One region of the Klebsiella sp. HN106 genome, then DNA from elsewhere that is predicted to be linked to it. Evidence: predicted binding sites of a transcription regulator. Region 1 holds the regulator's gene; each other region holds the start of a gene.
The links. The regulator sigma-54, encoded in region 1, starts transcription at its own class of promoters, with help from an activator protein. The targets are predictions, from matches to a motif close to GTTGGCACANNTTTCGCTNT.
Positions count from the first base shown of each region.

Region 1 (7,303 bases):
CTGCCCGAGCTGGCTACCGCCATTGCCGGAGCGCGCAAAGGCGAGAACGATATCGCCATCGGCAATATCATTGGCGCTAATATTCTGAATATTGTACTGGTCCTCGGGCTCCCCGCGCTGATTGCGCCGGGTACCTTTGCCGCCGAGGCCTTTACCCGCGACTATGGCGTTATGCTGCTGGTCAGCCTGATCTTCGCTGCGCTGTGCTGGCGCCGTAAGCAGCAGCCAGGTCGCCTTGCCGGCGCCCTGCTGGTTGGCGGTTTTATGCTTTGGTTAGCGATGCTGTACTGGACAGCGCCGCTCTTCGTTGAATGATTCGGGATAACATTATGTCGCAAACAGATTTGCCAGCGGATTTTGACTTTCAACGGGCAGGCCGTGAGGTTCTGGAAATTGAACGTGAAGGTCTGGCCCAGCTCGATCAATATATTAATGAAGATTTTACCCGTGCCTGTGAGACCATCTTCCGCTGTAACGGTAAAGTTGTGGTGATGGGGATGGGCAAATCCGGCCATATCGGGCGAAAAATGGCGGCGACGTTTGCCAGCACCGGTACTTCATCTTTCTTCGTTCACCCCGGAGAGGCCGCGCACGGCGATTTGGGTATGGTCACCCCCTGCGATGTGGTGATTGCGCTGTCCAACTCCGGCGAATCAAACGAAATCCTCGCCCTGATCCCGGTGCTTAAGCGCCAGCAGGTGTCGCTGATTTGTATCACCAGCCGACCGGACAGCAGCATGGCGCGCGCGGCGGATATTCATCTGTGCGTAAAGGTGCCCAAAGAGGCTTGCCCGTTAGGGCTGGCTCCGACATCCAGCACCACCGCCGCGCTGGTCATGGGCGATGCGCTTGCCGTAGCGCTGCTGGAAGCCCGCGGTTTTACCGCAGAGGATTTTGCGCTATCGCATCCCGGCGGCGCGCTGGGCCGTAAGCTACTGCTGCGGGTCAATGATATCATGCACACCGGTGATGAAATTCCGCACGTGAGCCTGGAGGCTACGCTGCGCGATGCGCTGCTGGAAATCACGCGCAAAAATTTAGGCATGACTGCCATTTGCGATGATGAGATGAATATCATCGGCATCTTCACCGATGGCGATCTGCGCCGCGTATTTGATACCGGTATTGATATGCGTAACGCCAGCATTGCCGAGGTGATGACGCGAGGCGGTATCCGTATCCGTCCCGGCACTCTGGCCGTTGATGCGCTCAACCTGATGCAGTCCCGTCATATCACCTGCGTACTGGTTGCCGATGGCGACCGCCTGGTAGGTGTGATACATATGCACGATCTCCTGCGCGCGGGCGTAGTGTAAGTAAGGAAAAAATAATGAATAATGCTGATGCCCTGATCGCGACCTGCTATGGGCCGGTGAGCCAGGACTTTATTGACCGGGCGGCAAAAATCCGTTTACTCATACTTGATGTGGACGGCGTTCTATCCGACGGCGTTATCTACATGGGCAATAACGGTGAAGAGCTGAAAGCGTTTAACGTGCGCGATGGCTACGGCATCCGCTGCGCCCTGACTTCAGATATTGAAGTGGCGATAATTACCGGGCGAAAAGCTAAACTGGTGGAAGATCGCTGCCAAACGCTGGGCATCAGGCATCTGTACCAGGGACAGTCCGATAAGCTGCTGGCGTTCCATGAACTATTGAATAAGCTGGCCGTTGATGCTGATGAAGTCGCCTACATTGGCGACGATCTGATTGACTGGCCGGTGATGGCTAAAGTGGGTTTAAGTGTAGCGGTAGCCGATGCGCATCCGTTGCTGCTCCCGCGCGCGGATTACGTCACGCGTATTAACGGCGGTCGCGGAGCGGTACGGGAAGTATGCGATTTGCTACTATTGGCGCAGGGCAAGCTGGATGAGGCCAAAGGGCAATCTATATGAGTAAAACCAGACGTTGGGTTATCATTTTACTGTCGCTGGTCGCGCTGATTCTGATCGGCCTGAACCTGGCGAGTACGGACGATACGACCCAGCAAGCGATCAATCCTGATGACCCAACGTATACCAGCGAACATACCGATACCGTCGTGTATAGTCCCGAGGGGGCGCTTAACTACCGGCTCATCGCTGAACACGTGGAGTACTTCTCCGCGCAGCAGCTGTCGTGGTTTGCCAAACCGGTGATGACCACCTTTGATACGAATAAAGCACCAACCTGGTCTATCAAAGCGGATAAAGCTAAGTTGACCAATGATCGCATGCTGTATCTTTACGGGCACGTTGAAGTCGATGCGCTGTCGGCTGACTCTCAACTGCGCAAAATTACGACGGATAACGCCCAGATAAACCTGGTGACGCAGGATGTTACCTCCGATGACATGGTGACGTTGTACGGAACAACATTTAATTCCAGCGGCCTGAAAATGCGCGGGAACCTGCGCAGCAAAAATGCCGAGCTGATTGAAAAGGTTAGAACCTCATATGAAATTCAGAACAAACAAACTCAGCCTTAAGATTGCGCTCGCCAGCGCCTTACTGGCGGCCAGCCTGTCGGCTCAGGCAAAGACGGGTGATACCGATCAGCCGATTCACATTGAATCCGATCAGCAGTCGCTGGATATGCAGGGCAACGTCGTGACCTTTACGGGGAATGTTGTCGTCACTCAGGGAACCATCAAAATCAATGCCGACAAAGTCGTTGTGACCCGTCCTGGCGGCGAAAAAGGTAAAGAGGTTATCGATGGCTACGGTAACCCTGCCACCTTCTACCAGATGCAGGACAACGGCAAGCCGGTGAAAGGCCGCGCGTCGAAAATGCATTATGAACTGCAAAATGACTTTGTCGTCCTGACCGGCAATGCGCATCTGGAGCAGGTCGATAGCAATATCCAGGGTGACAAAATCACTTACCTGGTGAAAGAACAAAAAATGCAGGCTTTCAGCAATAAAGGCGGGCGCGTGACCACGGTTCTGGTTCCTTCGCAGCTGCAGGACAAAAGTGGCGATCAGTCAAAGAAAGGTAAGTAATTCGTTATGGCAACATTAACTGCAAAGAACCTTGCTAAAGCCTATAAAGGCCGCCGCGTCGTGGAAGATGTCAGTCTGACCGTGAACTCGGGCGAAATTGTAGGCCTGCTCGGCCCAAACGGCGCCGGTAAAACGACCACCTTCTATATGGTCGTTGGCATCGTACCGCGCGACGCAGGGAATATTATCATCGATGACGAAGATATTAGCCTGCTGCCGCTGCACGCGCGCGCGCGTCGCGGAATCGGCTATCTCCCTCAGGAAGCCTCTATTTTTCGCCGCCTGAGCGTATACGATAACCTGATGGCGGTATTGCAGATTCGCGACGACCTGAGCACCGAACAGCGTGAAGATCGCGCGAAAGAGCTCATGGAAGAGTTTCACATTGAGCACCTGCGCGACAGTCTCGGTCAGGCGCTCTCCGGTGGTGAACGCCGCCGCGTTGAAATCGCCCGCGCGCTGGCCGCTAATCCGAAATTCATCCTGCTTGATGAACCCTTCGCCGGCGTTGACCCCATTTCCGTTATCGACATCAAACGTATTATTGAACACCTGCGCGACAGCGGCCTCGGCGTGTTGATTACCGACCATAACGTCAGGGAAACGCTGGCCGTTTGCGAACGCGCTTATATCGTCAGCCAGGGCCACCTGATTGCTCACGGTACGCCACAGCAAATCCTTGAAGACGAGCAGGTTAAGCGCGTGTATCTTGGGGAAGACTTCAGACTCTGATAGGGTAGAGGTTCCAGACGTTTTAGCCGGAGATATTGGCCCTGAATATGAAGCAAGGTTTGCAATTAAGGCTAAGCCAACAGCTTGCCATGACGCCACAACTGCAGCAGGCGATTCGTTTACTGCAGTTGTCTACGTTAGAACTCCAGCAAGAACTCCAGCAGGCGCTGGACAGCAACCCGTTGCTGGAGCAAACCGATCTTCACGATGAGGTAGAAACCAAAGAGGCCGAGGATCGCGAATCTCTGGATACCGTCGATGCCCTTGAGCAGAAAGAGATGCCCGACGAGCTGCCGCTTGATGCCCGCTGGGATGAGATCTATACCGCGGGAACGCCCTCAGGCAACGGCGTCGATTATCAGGATGATGAACTGCCCGTCTATCAGGGCGAGACCACGCAAAGCCTGCAGGATTACCTGATGTGGCAGGTTGAACTCACGCCATTTACCGATACCGATCGCGCCATTGCGACCTCAATCGTCGATGCCGTTGATGACACAGGGTACCTGACTATTCCTGTCGAAGAGATCGTTGAAAGTATTGGCGATGATGAAATCGGACTTGAAGAAGTTGAAGCGGTGCTCAAGCGCATCCAGCGTTTCGACCCCGTCGGCGTGGCGGCGAAAGACTTGCGCGATTGCCTGCTGGTTCAGCTTTCACAGTTTGCCAAAGAGACGCCGTGGATTGATGAAGCTCGCCTGATCATCAGCGATCATCTCGATCTGCTGGCCAACCATGACTTCCGTACTCTGATGCGCGTTACCCGCCTGAAAGAAGAGGTGTTAAAGGAAGCGGTGAATCTGATCCAATCGCTGGATCCGCGCCCGGGCCAGTCGATTCAAACTGGCGAGCCGGAATATGTCATCCCTGACGTGCTGGTGCGTAAGGTTCACGATCGTTGGGTTGTCGAACTCAATTCAGATAGCCTTCCCCGCCTGAAGATCAATCAGCACTATGCGGCAATGGGTAACAGCGCGCGCAATGATGCTGACGGCCAGTTTATCCGCAGCAATCTCCAGGAAGCCCGCTGGCTTATCAAGAGCCTGGAGAGCCGCAACGACACCCTGCTGCGCGTCAGCCGCTGCATCGTCGAACAGCAGCAGGCCTTTTTTGAACAAGGTGAAGAGTTTATGAAGCCGATGGTGCTGGCGGATATCGCTCAGGCCGTCGAAATGCATGAATCCACTATTTCACGCGTTACCACGCAAAAATACCTGCACAGTCCACGCGGTATTTTTGAGCTGAAGTATTTCTTCTCCAGCCATGTGAACACCGAAGGCGGCGGCGAAGCATCGTCGACGGCCATTCGCGCGCTGGTGAAGAAATTAATCGCCGCGGAAAACCCCGCGAAACCATTGAGTGACAGTAAGCTCACCACCATGCTGTCCGATCAGGGTATTATGGTGGCGCGGCGAACCGTTGCTAAGTACCGAGAGTCTTTATCCATCCCGCCGTCGAATCAGCGCAAGCAGCTGGTTTGACCCAACCGATAAGGAAGACACTATGCAGCTCAACATTACAGGACACAACGTCGAAATAACTCCCGCCATGCGCGATTTCGTGACGGCGAAGTTCAGCAAACTGGAGCAGTTTTTCGACAGGATCAATCAGGTCTATATTGTGTTAAAAGTGGAGAAGGTGACGCAAATTGCGGACGCCAATCTGCATGTCAACGGTGGCGAAATCCATGCCAGTGCGGAAGGGCAGGATATGTATGCTGCTATCGATGGCCTTATCGATAAGCTGGCAAGACAGTTAACAAAACATAAAGATAAACTGAAACAACACTAATTGTCCGGGCAATAGCCTACGCCAACCGCCTGCAGGCGGTTGGCCAGGGTGAGCTCAGGTGAAATTATGATAAATAACGATTCGGCTCTACAACTGAGCAATGTCCTTAACCAGGAATGTACCCGTAGCCAGGTTCACTGCCAGAGCAAAAAGCGCGCGCTGGAAATCATCAGCGAGCTGGCGGCAAAGCAGTTAGGCTTAGCGCCCCAGGTGGTGTTCGAGGCGATTCTCACCCGTGAGAAAATGGGCAGTACCGGGATTGGTAACGGCATTGCGATCCCCCACGGTAAACTCGAAGAGGATACGCTGCGGGCCGTGGGCGTTTTTGTTCAACTGGAAACCCCGATTGCCTTTGATGCTATCGACAATCAACCTGTCGATCTGCTGTTTGCCCTTCTCGTCCCGGCCGATCAAACTAAAACGCATCTGCATACGCTCTCGCTGGTGGCGAAGCGCCTGGCAGATAAAACTATTTGCCGCCGTCTGCGCGCTGCACAAAGTGATGAAGAGCTCTATGAAATCATCACTGAAGCGGGAAGCAACAATGAGGCATAACGGAAGTCGCACCTTACTCTTTTTCGTACTGAGGAGAAACGGTACATGGTACTGATGATCGTCAGCGGCCGTTCAGGGTCGGGGAAATCCGTCGCCCTGCGAGCGCTGGAAGATATGGGTTTTTACTGCGTCGATAACCTGCCGGTTGTGCTGTTGCCAGAGCTGGCGCGTTCGCTCGCCGACAGAAACATCTCGGCGGCCGTCAGTATTGACGTGCGAAACATGCCCGAATCGCCGGAAATCTTCGAGCAGGCGATGAAAAATCTGCCCGCAGAGTTTTCACCTCAGTTGCTGTTCCTTGATGCCGATCGTAACACCCTGATTCGCCGCTATAGCGACACCCGTCGTTTACATCCTCTATCGAGCAAAAACCTGTCGCTGGAAAGCGCCATTGATGAAGAGAGCGATCTGCTGGAACCTCTGCGCTCCCGCGCCGACCTGATCGTCGATACTTCTGAAATGTCGGTGCATGAGCTGGCAGAAATGTTGCGCACGCGTTTGCTGGGCAAACGCGAACGCGAACTGACGATGGTATTTGAATCCTTTGGCTTTAAGCACGGCATCCCTATCGATGCCGACTACGTTTTTGACGTGCGCTTTCTGCCGAACCCGCACTGGGATCCGAAGCTGCGCCCGATGACCGGCCTTGATAAACCCGTGGCCGCTTTCCTCGACCGGCACACGGAAGTTCATAATTTCATTTACCAGACCCGCAGCTATCTTGAGCTATGGTTACCTATGCTGGAGACCAATAACCGCAGCTATCTGACGGTAGCTATTGGTTGTACCGGTGGTAAACACCGTTCGGTTTATATCGCCGAACAGCTGGCTGACTACTTCCGCTCACGCGGTAAGAACGTGCAGTCCCGTCATCGGACGCTGGAAAAACGCAAATCATGACCGTTAAGCAAACCGTTGAAATCACCAATAAGCTGGGCATGCACGCTCGCCCGGCGATGAAGCTGTTTGAATTAATGCAGAACTATGATGCTGAAGTCCTGCTGCGCAATGATGAAGGTACTGAAGCTGAAGCGAATAGCGTGATTGCCTTGCTGATGCTCGACTCGGCTAAAGGCCGTCAGATTGAGATTGAAGCTAACGGCCCGCAGGAGGTTGAAGCGCTGGCCGCCGTTATCGCGCTATTCAACGCCGGGTTTGATGAAGACTAGAGGTATTCCCCGGCTGCAGCGGTGCTGACCGGGGAGATCTGATAGCAAGTTTATTGATGTAGCTTATTCGCCC
Region 1 is NZ_JBLURD010000006.1:26,940-34,242, reverse strand. Features, by position in the region: gene ACSIPU_RS15870 (calcium/sodium antiporter) at 1-315, shown strand, start outside; gene kdsD (arabinose-5-phosphate isomerase KdsD) at 312-1,316, shown strand; gene kdsC (3-deoxy-manno-octulosonate-8-phosphatase KdsC) at 1,331-1,897, shown strand; gene lptC (LPS export ABC transporter periplasmic protein LptC) at 1,894-2,469, shown strand; gene lptA (lipopolysaccharide ABC transporter substrate-binding protein LptA) at 2,438-2,983, shown strand; gene lptB (LPS export ABC transporter ATP-binding protein) at 2,990-3,715, shown strand; gene rpoN (RNA polymerase factor sigma-54) at 3,763-5,196, shown strand; gene hpf (ribosome hibernation promoting factor) at 5,219-5,506, shown strand; gene ptsN (PTS IIA-like nitrogen regulatory protein PtsN) at 5,573-6,061, shown strand; gene rapZ (RNase adapter RapZ) at 6,107-6,961, shown strand; gene npr (PTS phosphocarrier protein NPr) at 6,958-7,230, shown strand; gene mtgA (monofunctional biosynthetic peptidoglycan transglycosylase) at 7,281-7,303, opposite strand, start outside.

Region 2 (7,303 bases), on a different contig from region 1:
GCAGGAGATTATTCATCGCGCTCCGCTTTTTGCTGGCCGCAAGGTTAATCAGCTGCACTGGGGCGGCGGTACGCCGACGTATCTGAACAAAGCGCAAATTAGCCGCCTGATGGGGTTGCTGCGTACGCATTTCGATTTTAACGCGGATGCAGAGATTTCCATTGAAGTCGATCCGCGTGAAATTGAGCTTGATGTCCTGGATCATTTACGCGCCGAAGGCTTTAACCGCCTGAGCATGGGCGTGCAGGACTTCAACAAAGAAGTGCAGCGTCTGGTGAACCGCGAGCAGGATGAAGCATTTATCTTCGCGCTCCTTAATCACGCGCGTGATATCGGCTTTACCTCAACCAATATCGACCTGATTTACGGTCTGCCGAAGCAAACGCCGCAGAGCTTCGCTTATACGCTACAGAAAGTGGCGGAGCTTAATCCCGATCGTCTGAGCGTATTTAACTATGCGCATCTGCCAACGCTGTTTGCTGCACAGCGCAAAATCAAAGATGCCGATTTGCCCTCAGCTGAACAAAAGCTGGATATTCTTCAGGAGACGATTGCTTCGTTAACCTCTGCGGGATATCAGTTTATCGGCATGGACCACTTTGCCCGCCCTGATGATGAGCTGGCGATAGCCCAACGGGAAGGTATTCTGCATCGCAACTTCCAGGGATATACCACCCAGGGAGACACCGACCTGCTGGGGATGGGCGTGTCGGCGATCAGTATGATTGGCGATTGCTATGCGCAGAACCAGAAAGAGTTGAAACAGTATTATCAACAGGTCGATGAAACCGGGACGGCGCTGTGGCGCGGTATTGCGTTGACGCGCGATGACTGCATTCGTCGTGATGTCATTAAGGCGCTGATTTGTAACTTCCGTCTCGACTTTGCGGCGGTAGAGAAACAGTGGGCGCTCATCTACGATGACTACTTTGCCGAAGATATGAAATTGTTGGCGCCGCTGGCTAAAGACGGGCTGGTGGATGTGGATGAGAAGGGCATTCAGGTTACGCCGAAAGGCCGGCTGCTGATTCGCAATATCTGTATGTGTTTTGATGCTTACCTGCGGCAGAAAGCGCGGATGCAGCAGTTTTCTCGCGTGATATAAGCTATATCCCCTCTCCTTACCGGAGAGGGGATATTATCAGTTAAACAGCCCAACCATCGCCGCGCACAGGACGGCAGCTACCGCCGTCTGCGGCGTATGACCTGCTGCAACTCCGCTCGATATAATATTAATGAGTGATTCAAGCATGATTACCCCCCGTCTTTCCGGGCAAGATCATACTCAACGCATAGCAACAGTAAAGTACAAAATAGCAGCAGTTTGCGCTGGATGACTATTTTTTACGCGCCGCTGCGCTGCTACTCCATTCCCAACTCTTTTAACTTACGCGTCAGAGTATTACGGCCCCACCCTAGCAGCCGCGCCGCCTCTTGTTTATGCCCCTGAGTATGGCGTAACGCGGTGGTCAGCAGCGTACGCTCCATCTCCGGCTGCGCTTCTGAGAGCAGGTTTTGATGACCGGAGCGCAGCGCGCGATCGGCCCATTGCCCCAGCAGCGTCGCCCAGCTATCCGGCAGCATTTGCGTCGGATTATCCGGTATCGCGGTTTCAAACAGCTCACTGGGGAGATCCTGCGTCAGAACTTCCTGACCCGCGGCCATCACCGTCAGCCAGCGGCAAGTGTTTTCCAGCTGACGAACGTTGCCCGGCCACGCCAGCCGGGTTAACGCCATCTCCGTCTCCGGATGCAGCTGTTTGGCCTCCACGCCCAGTTCACGAGCGGCAATTTGCAGGAAATGCCTCGCCAGGCGAGGAATATCTTCCCGACGCTCGCGCAGCGGCGGCAGATGGACGCGAATCACGTTCAGGCGATGGAACAAATCCTCACGGAATTTCCCCTCCTGGACGCGCAGCTCAAGGTTCTGGTGGGTGGCGGCAATAATACGCACATCCACTTTCACCGGCGCATAGCCGCCCACGCGGTAAAACTGACCATCGGCCAGGACGCGCAGCAGACGGGTCTGGACGTCCAGCGGCATATCGCCAATCTCGTCAAGGAACAGCGTACCGCCGTCTGCCTGCTCAAAACGTCCCTGACGCACGGTATTGGCGCCGGTAAAAGCGCCTTTCTCGTGGCCAAAGAGCTCTGACTCAATCAAGTCTTTAGGGATTGCCGCCATATTCAGCGCAATAAATGGCGCCTTGGCGCGCGGGCTGTGGCGATGCAGAGCATGGGCAACCAACTCTTTGCCGGTACCGGATTCGCCGTTGATCAGCACGCTGATAGAAGAGCGAGACAGGCGGCCGATAATGCGAAAGACGTCCTGCATTGCCGGCGCTTCGCCGATGATATCGGCCGTTGGGCTATTAATCGGCGCATTACGCGGCTGTTGTTGCTCCTGGTAATGGCTAATTGCCCGGTCAACCAGCGCTACCGCTTCATCGATATCAAACGGTTTCGGCAGATAATCAAAGGCGCCTTGCTGATAGGCGCTGACCGCCGCATCAAGATCCGAATGCGCCGTCATTATGATGACCGGTAGCATTGGATGGCGCTGTTTAATTTGCTTTAACAGCGCCAGCCCATCCATTCCCGGCATGCGGATATCAGACAGCAGCACATCCGGGGTTTTGGTCGTGAGGGCATCAAGCACCTCGTTACCGCTCTCAAACGTTGTACAACTCAAGCCTGCCCCGGTGAGCGCGCGTTCAAGCACCCAACGGATGGAGCTATCGTCGTCAACGATCCATGCTATCCCTCGTTGCATAAACACCTCTACTTCCGAATAGGCAGGTACACCGAGAATTCGGTATGCCCTGGCCAACTGGTAAATTCAATTTTCCCGGAGTGCTGATCGATAAGGCTGCGGGCAATAGACAGACCGAGTCCGGTACCGCCTTCGCGCCCGCTCACCATCGGATAAAACAGCGTGTCCTGTAAATGAGACGGTATTCCCGGGCCGTTATCTTCAACGTCAATGCGCGCAGCGAGGCGATAGCGTACGCCGTGTAAGGTTAACTGGAAGGCCGTGCGGGTGCGCAGAGTGATCTCGCCGCCCTCGGGTCCCAGCGCCTGCAGCGCATTACGGACGATATTCAGCAACACCTGTTCGATTTGGTCAGGGTCGTGCGGGAGTTCCGGCAGGCTGGGGTCGTAATCGCGAACCAGTTTGACGTTATCCGGCAGCTCCATCGACACCAGCTTCACTACCCGCTCAGCGACCTTATGGATGCTTTCCGTCACGTGCATCCCGGGATGCTGCGGCCCCAGCAGACGGTCGACCAGATTTCTTAACCGATCGGCCTGTTCAATAATGACTTTGGTATATTCCATTAGCGCAGGATCGGGCAGCGCTTTGCTCAACAGCTGTGCCGCTCCGCGTAAACCGCCCAGCGGGTTTTTAATCTCATGGGCCAGACCACGCACTAAGTCGCGTGCGGCAATCTGCTGTGCGTGCTGCAGCTGCTCCTGGCTCAGACGACGCTGATTATCCATCGGCGCCATTTCCAGCAGAATATAGCCTTCCGGCAGGCGCTGCGCCGTCAGGGAAAGGATATGCGAGCGGCTATCAATGACCAGCGTCACTTCGTTATCGGTAAAACCTTGCCCCGCAGCGAGGCTCTCCTGCATGAGGCCGATATTCAGCGAGAAATAGCTCAACAGTTCCGGCAGCGGCGTGCCGAATAGCTTACGAGAACTTTGCGCCAGCAGCTGCTGCGCTGCCGGGTTCGCGTAATGAACCGCCAGGTCATCATCGACCAGTAAGATACTGTTGATTAAAGAGTTAAGGATCTGCCCAGCATCGGGCAGTGTGCCTGTTGCCATTCGACAGTCTCCAGAAAAAGAGTGCACCATTTTAGTGCAGTATAGCTTTTTATGAATAAAAAGCTCACGAGATCAGCGTGTTGGTGGAGAAAAAAGCCCATCCTGAGATGGGCTGAAAGTTTCCACGGCAACAAAACATCCCTGGTACCTCGCGCCACAACACGAAGCACCATGGATTTACAGCAAAATCAGACGCTGTAGTACAGCTCGAATTCAACCGGGTGCGGAGTCATACGGATGCGGTCGTTTTCTTCCATACGCAGGGCGATGTAAGCATCGATAGCGTCGTTGGTGAATACGCCGCCGGCGGTCAGGAATTCACGGTCTGCGTCCAGCGCGTTCAGTGCTTCTTCCAGAGAGCCTGCAACCTGTGGGATCTCTTTCGCTTCTTCCGGCGGCAGATCGTACAGGTTTTTATCCATGGCTTCGCCCGGATGGATTTTGTTCTTGATACCGTCAAGGCCAGCCATCAGCAGCGCGGCGAAGCACAGGTACGGGTTAGCCGCCGGGTCCGGGAAGCGCACTTCGATACGGCGCGCTTTCGGAGAGGTGACAACCGGAATACGGATAGACGCGGAACGGTTACGGGCAGAGTAAGCCAGCATTACCGGCGCTTCGTAGCCCGGGACCAGACGCTTGTAGGAGTTGGTGGTCGGGTTAGCCAGGGCGTTAATCGCTTTAGCGTGTTTGATAACGCCGCCGATGTAGTACAGCGCTTGTTCAGACAGGCCCGCGTATTTGTCGCCGGAGAACAGGTTTACGCCGTTCTTGGACAGGGACATGTGGCAGTGCATACCGGAACCGTTATCGCCAAACATCGGTTTTGGCATGAAGGTCGCGGTTTTGCCGAAACGGTGTGCGACGTTGTGCACAACGTATTTGTAAATCTGAATTTCATCCGCTTTTTTGGTCATGGTGTTAAAGCGGGTGGCGATTTCGTTCTGACCGGCAGTCGCCACTTCGTGGTGGTGAGCTTCAACAACCAGGCCCATCTCTTCCATGATCATACACATGGTGGAGCGGATATCCTGAGAGGAGTCTACCGGCGGAACCGGGAAGTAACCGCCTTTCACGCCCGGACGGTGGCCTTTGTTGCCGCCTTCGTATTTGGTGGAGGAGTTCCATGCGCCTTCGATATCATCGATAGCGACGTGGGAACCGGAAATGGACGCACCAAAACGGATGTCATCGAACAGGAAGAATTCTGGTTCTGGCCCGAACAGTACGGTGTCAGCCAGGCCGGTAGAGCGCAGATACTCTTCAGCGCGCTTAGCAATGGAACGCGGGTCGCGGTCATAGCCCTGCAGAGTGCCGGGTTCCAGGATGTCGCAGCGGATGATCAGAGTCGGTTCTTCATAGAACGGGTCGATCAGCGCGGTGGTTGCGTCCGGCATCAGAACCATGTCGGATTCGTTAATACCTTTCCAACCGCCAATCGAGGAGCCATCAAACATTTTGCCTTCTTCGAAGAATTCGGCATTTACCTGATGAGAAGGAATAGTTACGTGCTGTTCTTTACCTTTGGTATCGGTGAAGCGCAGATCGACAAACTTCACTTCATGCTCGTTCAGCATCGTCAAAACGTGTTCAGCGGACATACTTAAACTCTCCCGGATTGGTCTGTGTCGTCGTGGAAACGAAAACTTTTTTGCTACTAAAAGTGGCGTTGTTGCCTTAAAAAATACAAAGCGAAATCTGTGCCAACTTTTAAATTGCCCCCAAAAGGCGTTATCATGCACGTCATCGTGCAAAAGGGCTGCACCAAAATGAATACATTGCACCAATATAGTGCATTTGTGTGAACATTGGGCACTTATTTGGTGCAATTGGACTCGAATAACCCTTTTAATGCTCCGTGAAAGCGATCACAAAGAATCTCTGCAATACTTGTTTGCGGAGGATGTTTGTGATCCTGTTTTGTACTGCGATTAATCCGTGTACAATAACGCGCTATTTCTAATGCCTGAGGCAAAGTTGTGATCGAAAATCTGCGTAATATCGCCATCATCGCGCACGTTGACCATGGTAAAACTACCCTGGTTGATAAGCTGCTACAGCAATCTGGTACGTTCGACGCGCGTACTGAAGCACAAGAACGAGTGATGGACTCCAACGATTTGGAGAAAGAGCGTGGGATTACCATCCTCGCTAAAAACACTGCTATCAAATGGAATGATTACCGTATCAACATCGTTGATACCCCTGGGCACGCCGACTTCGGTGGTGAAGTTGAACGTGTCATGTCCATGGTAGATTCTGTGCTGCTGGTGGTTGATGCCTTTGATGGTCCGATGCCGCAGACGCGCTTCGTCACCAAGAAAGCTTTTGCCCACGGTCTGAAGCCGATTGTTGTTATCAACAAAGTTGACCGTCCTGGCGCGCGCCCTGACTGGGTTGTTGATCAGGTATTCGACCTGTTCGTTAACCTTGATGCTACCGACGAACAGCTGGACTTCCCTATCGTTTACGCTTCCGCGCTGAACGGTATCGCGGGTCTGGATCACGAAGATATGGCTGAGGATATGACTCCGCTGTATCAGACTATCGTCGATCGCGTACCGGCACCGAACGTTGACCTTGATGGCCCGCTGCAGATGCAAATCTCCCAGCTGGACTACAACAACTACGTTGGCGTCATCGGCATCGGCCGCATCAAGCGCGGTAAAGTGAAGCCGAACCAGCAGGTCACTATCGTTGATAGCGAAGGCAAAACCCGTAATGGTAAAGTCGGTAAAGTTCTGACCCATCTGGGTCTGGAGCGTATCGAGAGCGACATCGCTGAAGCGGGCGATATCATCGCGATCACCGGTCTGGGCGAGCTGAACATCTCTGACACCATCTGCGATACGCAGAATGTTGAAGCGCTGCCGGCGCTGTCCGTCGATGAGCCGACCGTTTCCATGTTCTTCTGCGTTAACACCTCTCCGTTCTGCGGTAAAGAAGGTAAGTACGTTACCTCTCGTCAGATCCTTGACCGCCTGAACAAAGAGCTGGTGCACAACGTGGCGCTGCGCGTTGAAGAAACTCCGGATGCAGACGCATTCCGCGTTTCTGGCCGTGGTGAACTGCACCTGTCCGTTCTTATCGAAAACATGCGTCGTGAAGGTTTCGAAATGGCGGTTTCCCGTCCGAAAGTTATCTTCCGCGAAATCGACGGCCGTAAGCAAGAGCCGTTCGAGAACGTGACGCTGGACGTCGAAGAGCAGCACCAGGGGTCTGTTATGCAGGCGCTGGGTGAGCGTAAAGGCGACCTGAAAAACATGAATCCAGATGGCAAAGGCCGCGTACGTCTCGACTACGTGATCCCAAGCCGTGGTCTGATCGGCTTCCGTTCAGAATTCATGACCATGACCTCCGGTACCGGTCTGCTGTACTCCACCTTCAGCCACTACGATGACGTTCGTGCGGGTGATGTGGGTCAGCGTCAGAACGGCGTTCTGATCTCCAACGGTCAGGGTAAAGCGGTGGCGTTT
Region 2 is NZ_JBLURD010000015.1:100,406-107,708, reverse strand. Features, by position in the region: gene hemN (oxygen-independent coproporphyrinogen III oxidase) at 1-1,105, shown strand, start outside; gene ACSIPU_RS25325 (YshB family small membrane protein) at 1,142-1,252, opposite strand; gene glnG (nitrogen regulation protein NR(I)) at 1,363-2,772, opposite strand; gene glnL (nitrogen regulation protein NR(II)) at 2,781-3,830, opposite strand; gene glnA (glutamate--ammonia ligase) at 4,019-5,428, opposite strand; gene typA (ribosome-dependent GTPase TypA) at 5,807-7,303, shown strand, end outside.
Region 2: a site for sigma-54 is predicted at 5,516-5,535, ahead of glnA (glutamate--ammonia ligase). Genes of this name have one in related genera too.

Region 3 (7,303 bases), on a different contig from region 1:
CGCCGGTTTTGCAGTGGTCGGGCTGTTCGTGGCCTGCTGGGTGCTGTCGGTGCTCAACTACCGCTGGCGCGGGTACGATAATCTGGCGCGGTAGGTTGGGCTTTCCCCGGCTTGCGCTGCGCTTAGCTGGGCTACAGGTTAACAGCCGTCTGCTGGCGGTAGCCCGGACAGATGCGCAAGCATCGCCTCCGGGAAATTATGCCACTCTGCGCGCTGCTCCCGGGGACGGCGCAAGGCGCCTGCCCGGGCTACTGCCGTCTGAGATCCGGTAGCCCGGGTAAGGCGTTTACGCCGCGCCTCGGGAATAACCTCATTTCATCAAGGTTAACTCACCAGCTGCCTGAGCAGGGCAAAAGCATCTTTCATGCGATCTTCGCTAACCACAAACGCGCGCAGCCGGTTTTCGGCGTCAACGCCTTTCGCGACCAGGCCATCTTTGGCGGCAACGATATTCCACGTCAGATCCTCACGCCGGGTATCGCCCGCCAGATGCAGCGGTAAATCCGGCGTTTTGACCTTCACCAGCATCGGCGGCAGCTTGAGCTCGCCCTGCTGGGCCAACAGGTTTTTACCCAGACACATGGCGCTTAGCAGAATCGGCTGCAGAAAAGGCAGGACCATGCCGTTGATTTCCGCGCAATCGCCAAGGGCGTAAATCGCCGGATGGCTGGTTTGCAGCTGGCTGTTCACTACCACGCCACGGTGCGTCTTCAACCCCGCATGCCGCGCCAGCGCCGTTTCCGGGCGCAAACCGGCGGCCGCCACTACCGCATCCACCATCACCGTACGCTGGCGGTCGAGGGTGACGCGAATCCCGTCAGTGCTCTGCTCCAGGCTTTCCAGCTGGGTCTTCAGCATCAGATGCACGCCCATGTCGGTCAGACGATGCTGCAGTCGACTGCTGGCTTCCGGCGGCATCAGCGCCGACAGCACGCTGGCGGAGTTATCCACGACCGTCACCGCTTTGCCGGCGCGGCAGAAATCCATCGCCAGCTCGCAGCCAATCAGACCGCCGCCAACGATCAGCACCCTTTTTGCATCGCGCAGTTGGCTTTGCGCCGCGCCGTATTCTCGCTGGCTATTCAGTGTCAGCATCAGCTCGCGGCCCGGCACCGGCGGGATAAACGGCGTCGCGCCGGTGGCCAGTACCAGTTTGTCATAGCGCCACTCGCGGTCCTGGCTCTTCACCCGCTGATTATCAGCGTCGATATCGCTGACCCAGGTATGCGGAAACAGGCGCAGATTGTACTGCTCGGCAAACTCACCCGCCGTTTGCAGGGTCAGGTCGTCGGCGTTCTGGCCGCGGCTGACCACATGGCTGAGATCCGGCTTGTTGTACTCATCCATACTGTCGGCGGCAATCAGGGTCAGCGGGATGTTCGGGTCCTGCTTGCGGATATTTTTCACCAGCTGACGGGCCGCGAAGCCCGAGCCGATGATGACGATGCCATCACTCATTTTGCCTCCGATGCCAGAACATCAAACACATCTTTACCCAGTGAACACTCAGGACAGAGGAAGTTATCCGGCACATCGCTCCACGGTGTACCCGGCTGGACGTCCTGGTTCGGCTCGCCTTGTTCCGGGTCGTAAATCCACTGGCAAACGCTGCACTGCATTTTCGGGCCGAGATCGGCAGTGGCTGCTGCTGCGCAGGACGTTGCTTCTGGCGCAGCTTTGGCCTCACTGGTGACCGGCAGCGGGGAGAGTGCCCACTGGCGGGCGATTTCGCGACCGTGTTCACGGCACAGCTCCAGCGCGTCGAGATCCGGACGCCATTTGGCCTTCAGGCTCAGGGACATTTCAAAGCCCGCATCCTGTAAACGCGTGGACAGGCGATCAACCGCGCCGCCGCTCCAGCCGTGGGAGCCGAAGGCGCTGGCGTGCTTATTGCGAAAACGCAGGCCGGTCATCTCCTCCACCAGCCCGGCGATTTTCGGCATCATCACGTTATTCATGGTTGAGGTGCCGACCAGCACGCCTTTCGAGCGGAACACGTTGGTCAGAATGTCGTTTTTATCGCTGCGGGCGACGTTGAAGATTTTCACCGCCACGCGCGGATCCACGTCGGTAATGCCCTGAGCGATCGCATCGGCCATCATGCGGGTATTGTTGGACATGGTATCGTAGAAAATCGTGATGCGGTCTTCCTGATAATCCGCCGCCCACTCGAGATATTTTTCGACGATTTGCGTCGGATTATCGCGCCAGACCACGCCGTGGGAGGTGGCAATCATATCTACCGGCAGGTTAAAGCCGAGGATTTCGGTAATTTTCGGTGTCACCAGACGGCTGAACGGGGTCAGAATGTTGGCGTAGTAGCGCTGGCACTGCTCATAAAGCTCAACCTGGTCAACTTCATCATTAAACAGATGTTCATCGCAGTAGTGCTGGCCGAAGGCGTCGTTGCTGAACAGCACCGCGTCGCCGGTCATGTAGGTCATCATGCTATCCGGCCAGTGCAGCATCGGGGTTTCGACGAAAATCAGCTGCTTGCCGTTGCCGATATCCAGGCTGTCGCCGGTTTTCACCACGTTGAAATTCCACTCCGGGTGATGATGGTGTCCGGTGATGGAGTCGATGGCGTTGGCGGTGCAGTAAATCGGCGTGTCCGGAATTTGCGTCATCAGTTCGGTGAGCGCGCCGGCATGGTCCTCTTCCGCGTGGTTGATAATGATGTAATCGATATCGGCGAGATCGATTTCGCCGCGCAGATTTTGCACGAATTCACGGCTGAATTTATGATCGACGGTATCGATCAGCACATTTTTTTCTTCCCGGATAAGATAGCTGTTGTAGCTGCTGCCGCGCAGCGTTTTGTATTCCGTCCCGTGGAAATCACGCACTTCCCAGTCGCGTTGGCCAACCCAATGAATGTTATTTTTAACCAGAATAGACATAGCAACCTCAATTAATTCAGCATTGTTCAAATAGGATGTTTTGCTTATATCAAGTTGCGTGCCAACTTTTTAATTTATTGAATTTAATGGTTTTTATATTTTTATTAAAATTCATTGATGTCAAAATGACAATGGTTAAAATAGTCGATATGACTATGTTAAATGTCAAAATGACTATGAGGCGAACATGAGTTTCTCCGTCGAGGCCCTGGCGAAAATCGCCATTGATTTACAAAGCGATCTCGGCCATGCCGACCGTTTCTCGCGTTTGATTACCACCCTGCGGCAGATACTCGGCTGCGATGCCTCGGCGCTGCTGCGCTATGAGGCGCACCAGTTTGTGCCGCTGGCGATTGATGGCCTGGCCCAGGACGTGCTTGGCCGGCGCTTTGCCCTTGAAGGCCACCCGCGGCTGGAGGCGATTGCCCGGGCGGGGGACGTGGTGCGGTTCCCGGCGGACAGCGATTTGCCGGACCCTTACGATGGGCTGATCCCCGGTCAGGAGAGCCTGAAGGTGCACGCCTGCGTCGGCCTGCCGCTGTTTGCCGGACAAACCCTGATCGGCGCGCTCACCCTCGACGGGATGGATGCGGACCGTTTTGACAGCTTTAGCGACGAGGAGCTGCGCCTGATAGCCGCTCTGGTCGCCGGAGCGCTCAATAACGCGCTGCTGATCGCCAGGCTGGAGAATCAAAACGTGCTGCCGGAACAGGCTATCGTGTATCCGGTATCCGAACGTCAGGAGATCATTGGCCTGTCGGCGCCGATGCTGCAGTTGAAGAAGGAGATCGACATCGTCGCGGCCTCTGACTTAAACGTGCTGATTAGCGGCGAGACCGGCACCGGCAAAGAGCTGGTGGCGAAAGCGGTGCATCAGGGGTCGCCGAGGGCGGCCAATCCGCTGGTCTATCTCAACTGCGCGGCCCTGCCGGAGAGCGTGGCGGAGAGCGAACTGTTTGGCCACGTCAAAGGGGCATTTACCGGGGCGATCAGCAACCGCAGCGGTAAGTTTGAAATGGCAGATAACGGAACGCTATTTCTCGATGAAATTGGCGAGCTTTCGCTGGCGCTCCAGGCCAAGCTGCTACGGGTACTGCAGTATGGCGATATTCAGCGCGTCGGCGACGACCGCAGCCTGCGGGTCGATGTGCGGGTGCTGGCGGCCACTAACCGCGATCTGCGTCAGGAGGTCGTGGAGGGGCGTTTTCGCGCCGATTTGTATCATCGGCTGAGCGTGTTTCCGCTGTCGGTTCCGGCGCTTCGCGAGCGGGACAATGACGTGGTGCTGCTGGCCGGTTATTTTTGCGAACAGTGTCGTGTGCGCATGGGGCTGGCGCAGGTGATTTTAAGCGAGGCGACGCGCGGCAGGCTGCTTGCGTGGTCATGGCCGGGCAACGTGCGCGAGCTGGAGCACGCGATTCATCGGGCGGTGGTGCTGGCGCGGGCGACGCAGGCGGGTAATGAAGTGGTGCTGGAGCCGCAGCATTTCCAGTTTGCCGAGGAAACGCCGGCCTTGCCGACCGTTACCCCGCAGCCGTCGGTGGGAGCAGTAAGCCTGCGCGAGGCGACAGAGGCGTTTCAGCGCGAAGCGATCGCCAGAGCGCTGGCGGATAACCGTCGAAACTGGGCCGCAGCCGCCCGCGCGCTGGAGCTCGACGTCGCCAACCTGCACCGGCTGGCGAAACGTCTGGGGCTTAAAGGATCCCGGCCTGATAAAAGTTTTGCAGGTTAATCGCGCCGACCAGCTGGCCGTTTTCATCCACTACCGGAGCGGCGCTGATTTTGTGCTTCATCAGGCGCTCCTTGGCTTCTATCGCGCGGCTTTCCGCTTGCAGAGTGACGCCGTTGCGGGTCATTGCCTGGCTGACGATATCCTGTAAGCTGCCGCCGCCCACCAGCCAGCGGCGCAGGTCGCCATCGGTAAAGACGCCCTGCACGTGATTGCGTTCATCGCAAACCGCCACCAGCCCCAGGCCGGTGCGGCTGAGTTCGAGCATCGCGTCCATGACGCTGGTGTCGTTAGCGACGCGCGGCACGTCGCCATCGCGGCGCATCAGATGATGGACTTTGTTCAGCAGCCGCGCGCCCAGCGCGCCCGCCGGGTGCGAACGGGCGAAATCTTCTTCGTTAAAGCCGCGGGCCTGCATGACCGCCATGGCCAGCGCGTCGCCGAGCATCAGGGTATTGACGGTGCTGGAGGTGGGCGCGAGGTGCATCGGGCAGGCTTCGCGCTCTACGGCGATATCGAGCACCGCTTTGGCCGCCAGCGCCAGCGGTGAAGTGGATTTACCGGTCATCGCCAGCAGCGGAATGGATTTTTCTTCCAGGCGCGGAACGATAAGATCCAGCTCTTTGGCGCTGCCGGAGTAAGAGATAAACAGCATCACGTCGCGGCTGTCGAGCATTCCGAGGTCGCCGTGCAGCGCTTCCGCCGGGTGAACAAAAAATGCCGGGGTGCCGGTGCTGGCGAAGGTGGCGGCCAGCTTTTTACCAATATGACCCGATTTACCGATACCGGAGACGACCAGTTTGCCCTCGCAGTGGATGATGGTTTCCGCCGCGCGGATGAAGTCGTCGCCCAGGCGTTCAGGCAGGCGGCTCGCCTCCTGAAGCTCCAGCATCAGGGTCTGGCGTCCGGCTTCTAACAGAAAGTTACTCATGATGTTCTCCAGTAATAATGACTTCGATGCCTTTGTCTTCCAGCGCCCGCTTAAATTCCGGGCTGATATCGGCATCGGTAATCAGTTTGTCCACGCTCTCCAGGCCGCAGACGATATTGGGACTTTTGCGGCCAAACTTCGACGAGTCGGCCATCAGGATAACTTCGCGGGCGGCATTGCACATCGCTTTGCTGACCGTATAAACCTCATTAAAGGTGGTGACGCCGGCGATTAAATCAATGCCGTCGGTGCCCATAAACAGTCGATCGAAGCTGAAGTGTTCGAAGGCGTTTTCCGCCAACTGGCCGTGAAAGGAGGCCGATTTTTTGCGAAACGTGCCGCCCGGCATCAGGATGGTTTGTTCGTTATCCAGTTCAGAGAGGGCGTTGACGATATGCAGGCTGTTGGTCATCACGGTAATGTTATTGAAGCGGCTGAGCATCGGTACCATTTGCAGCACCGTACTGCCGGCGTCAAGAATGATCGAGTCGCCATCGTGAATGAAGCTGACGGCGGCTTCGGCAATCCGCTCTTTTTTATGGGTGTTAATCAGCGTTTTGTGGTCGATGGGCGGATCGGCCTCGTCTTTATTTAACACCACGCCGCCGTAAGTACGGATAACGGTACCGGCATTCTCAAGGATCACCAGATCCTTACGGATGGTGGTACCGGTGGTGTCGAAGTGTTGCGCCAGCTCTTCGACCGAGCATTTGCCCTGCGATTGCAGGTGCTCGAGAATGGCTGCCTGGCGCTGACGTGGTTTCATAAGCGTTGTATCCTGCGTTTAAAGTTTCGAAATGATAATTTCGCAAGATATTAACGTTCACAACGAAATTATCCATGTTTCGGATTAAGCGCTAATGATAGTGCATTCTGACAAAGCGGATCATTGGGAAAGATCACATCAGGCTGCAATTCCTTAAGATGTTTACCGGTCAGGACGGGGATTTTTTGCGGCCTGGCGAAGACGGTGAGGCCTTTCATTAGCAGCGTATCGCAAATGCGGTCGTTTTCGTCGACGGCGATGGCGACGACGGCGCGCGGCTTGAACCGCCCCGAGGAACGGCCGACGCCGACGCGTCCCTGCTGGCACAGCCGATCGAACGCGCGATTGAACTGCCTGATTTGCCAGCCGCCAAAGGCGAGCTGGGTTATCCAGGCGATGGCGGCGACGGTGATAAGTGCGGTAACCATAAAGTCTCCTTAAGGCGTGTGCGATATTTCCCCGGAGGCGGCGCGTTGCGCCTGTCCGGGCTACCAGACAGCCGCATAATCGGTAGCCCGGACAGATGCGCAGCATCGCCTCCGGGGAAACAGTGCGCAACGTTTTAAAACATCACCTGCCCGCCGGTGACGTTGATGGACTGCCCGGTACAGTATGAAGCCTGCGGGCTGGCGTAAAACATCAGCACGTTAAGTACGTCCTGGTAATCGCAGCCGCGCTTTAGCGGGACTTTATCGATGTAATACTGCTCGACCTGCTCCTCCGGGATCCCCAGCTTGGTGGCGTACTGCGGCAGCAGCGACTGGAACATCGGCGACTTCAGCAGGTTGCCCAGCATCAGAGAATGCACGGTAATCCCGTACTCCGCGAGGTCCAGCGCCAGCGACTGCGTCAGACCCACGCCGCCGAACTTCGCCGCGCTATAGCCGGAGTTATGTTTGCTGCCCACTTTGCCGGATTTAGAGTTAATCTGGATGATGCGACCTTTAATGCCGTCGCGGATCATCAGGCGGGAAAAC
Region 3 is NZ_JBLURD010000007.1:139,217-146,519, reverse strand. Features, by position in the region: gene ACSIPU_RS17945 (HoxN/HupN/NixA family nickel/cobalt transporter) at 1-94, shown strand, start outside; gene norW (NADH:flavorubredoxin reductase NorW) at 325-1,458, opposite strand; gene norV (anaerobic nitric oxide reductase flavorubredoxin) at 1,455-2,900, opposite strand; gene norR (nitric oxide reductase transcriptional regulator NorR) at 3,088-4,632, shown strand; gene gutQ (arabinose-5-phosphate isomerase GutQ) at 4,595-5,560, opposite strand; gene srlR (glucitol operon DNA-binding transcriptional repressor SrlR) at 5,553-6,326, opposite strand; gene gutM (transcriptional regulator GutM) at 6,395-6,754, opposite strand; gene srlD (sorbitol-6-phosphate dehydrogenase) at 6,889-7,303, opposite strand, start outside.
Region 3: a site for sigma-54 is predicted at 2,947-2,966, ahead of norV (anaerobic nitric oxide reductase flavorubredoxin). Genes of this name have one in related genera too.